Regions from separate parts of the Stenotrophomonas sp. 14P6.2.3 genome, predicted to be linked through region 1. Evidence: predicted binding sites of a transcription regulator. Region 1 holds the regulator's gene; the other holds the start of a gene.
The links. The regulator FliA, encoded in region 1, starts transcription of late flagellar genes. The targets are predictions, from matches to a motif close to TAAAGTTTNNCNNNCNNNGGCCGATAA.

Region 1 (2,390 bases):
CGTGTCGGCCAACCTGGCCGTAGCGCTTGCCGGCATGGGTAAACGCACCCTGCTGCTGGACGCCGACCTCGGCCTGGCCAACATCGACGTGATCCTCGGCCTGAGCCCCACCAATACCCTGGCCGACCTGGTCGCTGGCCGTTGCAGCCTGGATGACGTGATCATCGAAGGCCCGAACGGCGTGCTGGTGGTCCCGGCCGCGTCCGGCCGCCGGCACATGGCCGAGCTGGCCCCGGCCGAGCATGTGGGCCTGGTCAACGTGTTCTCCGAACTGGAGCGCGAGCTGGACATCATGGTGGTGGACACCGCCGCCGGCATCACCGATGGCGTGCTGACCTTCTGCCAGGCCGCGCAGGACACCGTGGTGGTGGTCTGCGATGAACCGGCCTCGATCACCGACGCGTACGCACTGATCAAGGTGCTGTCGCGCGAACGTGGCGTGGACCGCATCCAGGTGGTGGCCAACATGGTGCGCGACCCCAACGAAGGCCGCGTGCTGTACGAGAAGCTGACCCGCGTCTGCGAGAAATTCCTCGCCGATGTCTCGCTGAACTACCTCGGCTGCGTGCCGCAGGACGATTGGCTGCGCCTGTCGGTGCAGCGCCAGCAGCCGGTGGTGAAGGCCTATCCGTCCAGCCCGTCGGCGCTGGCGATCACCGAGATCGCCCGCCGCACCGCCCGCTGGCAGGCACCGACCGAGCCGCGCGGTGGCGTCGAGTTCTTCCTCGAGCGCATCATCAAGCAGCGTGGGGTGGCCGCATGAAAGGCGCCGCCCAGTACAGAGAGGTCCAGCGCACGGCGGCCAATGAGGTCATCGCCCAGCACTCGGACCTGGTGCGGCGCATCGCCCACCATCTGGCCGCGCGCCTGCCGGCCAGCGTTGAAGTGGACGACCTGATCCAGGCCGGCATGATGGGCCTGATCGAAGCGTCGCGCAGCTACGACGCCGACCAGGGCGCCTCGTTCGAGACCTACGCCTCGATCCGCATCCGCGGCTCGATGATCGATGAGATCCGTCGTGGCGACTGGGTGCCGCGTTCGGTGCACCGCCGTGCCCGCGATGCTGCTGCCACCATCCGCCGCCTGGAGCAGAGCACCGGCCGCGCCGCCAGCGCCACCGAAGTGGCCGCTGCGATGGAGATGCCGCTGCCCGAGTACCTGCGCCTGATGGAGGACGCCTCGCGCGGGCAGGTGCTGAGCCTGGAATCACGCATTGAAGACCAGGGCGAGCTGGACACCGTCGCCCAGGGCGGCCCGACCCCGCAGCAGGTACTGGAACGCGGCGAGTTCGGCCGCGAGCTGGGCAATGCCATCGGCCACCTGCCCGAGCGCGAACAGCTGGTGCTGTCGCTCTACTACGAGCAGGAACTGAATTTGAAGGAGATCGGCGCAGTGCTCGGCGTGAGCGAGTCGCGGGTCTGCCAGATCCACGGCCAGGCGGTCCTGCGCCTGCGTGGCCGACTGAAGATTTTCGAGGCGGCCGACGCCGGCCTCGAGAGCTGATCAACAAAGGAACTCTGCTTTGAACAAGAACATGCGCATCCTGATCGTCGACGATTTTTCGACCATGCGTCGTATCGTCAAGAACCTGCTGGGCGATCTGGGCTTCACCAACACCGCCGAAGCCGAGGACGGGCATGCCGCGCTGTCGTTGCTGCAGAGCCAGCCGTTCGACTTCGTGGTCACCGACTGGAACATGCCGGTGATGACCGGCATCGAACTGCTCAAGGCGATCCGTGCCGATGCCAAGCTGAAGACCCTGCCGGTGCTGATGGTGACCGCCGAAGCCAAGCGCGAGCAGATCATCGAGGCAGCGCAGAGCGGCGTGAACGGCTACATCATCAAGCCGTTCACCGCACAGACGCTGGAAGAGAAGCTCGGCAAGATCTTCGAACGCCTGGCGGCCAGCGCTTGATGGATACCACGGTCGACAAGAGTGCCCTCGCCCTGCGCCTGCAGGAAGCCCTGGACGCGCTGGAATCCGGCGACGAAGCGGCGTGGCGCCAGCGCATCGACGGCTTGGTCGCACTCCGCACCCAGCCGATGATGAGCGGCCTTTCGCGGCTGGCCCGCGAACTGGGCCAGGCGCTGGGCGAACTGCCGACCGTGCCCGATGAAGCCGGCGAGCTTGACGACGCCTGCGCACGCCTGGATCACGTGGTGGCGATGACCGAACAGGCCACCCATCGCACCCTGGACCTGGCCGAAGAGTGCCGCAGCCTGACCGAACAGCTGCGCGCCGATGGCCTGCAGCCGGGCCAGGACGTGCAGCTCGACCGCATCCGCCACAACCTCACCGAGATCGCCCTGACCCAGAGCTACCAGGACCTTACCGGGCAGATCATCCGTCGCGTGGTCGGCATCGTCCGCCGCGTGCACGAAGGCTTCGG
Region 2 (2,390 bases), on a different contig from region 1:
CATGTCGACCAGGCGCTGCGCGAGCTGGCCGATCTCATCGTTGGCGTTGTGCACGCGCAGCGTGGTGTCGAGCCGGTCATCCGCGATATCGCCTGCAAAGCGCAGGGTGTCCTGGATCGGTCGACGCACCGCGCGTACCACCAGTACCAGGCTGGTGATCAGCACGCCGGCCACCAGCATCAGGGTGGCCACGAACAGCACGCTGGCCATCCTTGCACCCGATCGCTGACGCAGTTGTGCCTGTTCCAGTGCTGCAACCTGAGCCTGCTGGAAGGCGGTCAATGCCGGGCCCACGGCCGCCGCGGTCTCCAGCAGTGACTGCGTCTCCACATCCAGGCCGACGCGCGCGGCGGTATAGCCCAGCAACGCGGCCTGGTACGCTTCCATGCCGTTGCGCACGCGCTCCTGCACGTCGGCTGGCAGGCCGGCCAACGCCAGATCGAAGGGCAGCTTTTCTTCGCTGGCACGATCGGCGTGGGTGGAATCGCCATCGAGCAGCAGCAACGCTTCCTGGCGCCGCATCCGCTGCACATGCAGGGACAGCGCAGGGCGCTCCAGCGCATCCACCTGCGCCTGCAGCGCGTCGGCGGCCTGCTGCAGCTGCGCGGCCAGACCAGCGTCGCCGCGTCCCATCTCATCTACCCGCTCGAACAACGCGGCGATGCCCTGTGAGAATGCATCGACGGCCTCGGTCATCGCCTGCAGCACCTTGCGCCGGCCCGCGTCCATCGGCATGCCCCGCAACGCCTGCAGGTCCTGCTTCAACATCTGCTGCGTGGCCAGCAACTGGCTGCGGTCCACATCATCGAAACTGCGCGCATACTGGGTCTGCAGGCGCCGGGCCTCGGCCACCCGGGCGGCCAGCGAAGCAACGCGGTCACTGCCGTGCTGGTAGCTGGCCTGATCGCGGGCCGCCTGCGTGCTCGCATGACTGGTCCAGGCGTGGACGGCGGCGATGGCCACCAGTCCCAGGCTGCAGACCAGCAGGGTCGCCTTGAGCTTGTCGGCGACGCTGAGCCGATGTGGCTGCAGCCAGCGCAGCAGGCCTGGGAAACGGGAACGCAACCCGACAACGCGGCTACGCAGGGACCGAAGGTGGGGAACGACGGCCGACATGACAGACTCCAGGCGGAAGGACGCACCTGTATCGACCGATCTCAGTGGAACTTTAGCGTCCGACTGAGTCCTGCCGCGGGCAGTACCCAGTCGTCGCTGTTGTACCGGCCGCAGGCGACGAGGGGATGACACCGGTGAGGCACACTTGACCTCAACCCCGGTTGCGGTAGCACAGTGGAGCCCCCCGCCCGTGGTGCCTGCCATGTCCATCGACGTCCCCCGCTACCTGCAGCGCCTGCAGCTGGATGCCCCGCCACCGCTCACGCTGGCCGGGCTGACCCTGCTGCAGCAGCGCCACAACGCCCTGCTGCCATTCGAGACCCTTACCAGCCTGCTGCGCGATGCGGTCGCCATCGACCTGGACAGCGTCCAGCACAAGCTGCTGCACGCGCAGCGCGGCGGCTACTGCTTCGAACTCAATGGCGCGTTCCTGGCCCTGCTGCAGGCCCTGGGCTTCGATGCGCAGCCGCTGAGCGCACGGGTACTGCTGTCGGCTGCAGAGGGCGAACTGACCGCGCGTACGCATCTGCTCCTGCGGGTGCGTCTGCAGGAAGCAGACTGGTTGGTCGATACCGGCTTCGGCAGCCTGACCCCGACCGTGCCACTGCGCCTGCATGAGACCGCAGTGCAGGACACACCGCATGAGCGCTACCGCGTGCGGCGGTTGGACGATGGCGACTTCATGCTTGCCGCCGAAGCAGGGGATGACTGGCGGGCGCTGTACCGCTTCGACCTGCAGCCACCGGCGCCGATCGATAACGAAGTGGGTAACTGGTACGTGTGTACGCATCCGCAGTCGAGCTTCCCTGGCCAACTGCGTGCATCACTGACCGGGCCGGATTGGCGACGCACCATCGGCAGCGGCAACTACACCGAATATCGCCCGGGCCAGGTACCGGCCAAGCGCCCGCTGCGCGATGTGCAGGACGTGCGCGAGGTGCTGCAGCAGGGTTTCGGCATGCGCCTTCCGGACGATCCGCGATTGGATCCAGCCATTGCCGACTGGCTGCAGCGATCGCGCGCCGCGTCCGTGTAGAGCCACGCGATGTTCGGCTGCTGACCTCCCCGGCTATGGGGTGAAGGGCGCCTGCAGGGCGATCCGGTTGCCCTCGCTGTCGCGGATCTCGGCCACCCGCCAGTCACCGGCCACGTCCGGGCCAAAGCACAGCACCGCGCCAGCCTGAAGGGCACGCTGCAGGCTGTCATCCAGATCGTCCACGCCCAGGTAGATGCGCGGTCCCTGCTCCGAGGGCAGGTAGTCAGCACCGTGCACC

Region 2: a site for FliA is predicted at 1,145-1,171, ahead of AC27VL_RS07785 (methyl-accepting chemotaxis protein). Genes of this name have one in related genera too.

Annotation. Positions count from the first base shown of each region.
Region 1 covers NZ_JBYOLA010000001.1:371,959-374,348, forward strand. The annotation lists gene AC27VL_RS01620 (MinD/ParA family ATP-binding protein) at 1-763, shown strand, start outside; gene AC27VL_RS01625 (RNA polymerase sigma factor FliA) at 760-1,503, shown strand; gene cheY (chemotaxis response regulator CheY) at 1,523-1,915, shown strand; gene AC27VL_RS01635 (protein phosphatase CheZ) at 1,915-2,390, shown strand, end outside.
Region 2 covers NZ_JBYOLA010000007.1:33,175-35,564, reverse strand. The annotation lists gene AC27VL_RS07785 (methyl-accepting chemotaxis protein) at 1-1,116, opposite strand, end outside; gene AC27VL_RS07780 (arylamine N-acetyltransferase family protein) at 1,319-2,152, shown strand; gene AC27VL_RS07775 (VOC family protein) at 2,186-2,390, opposite strand, start outside.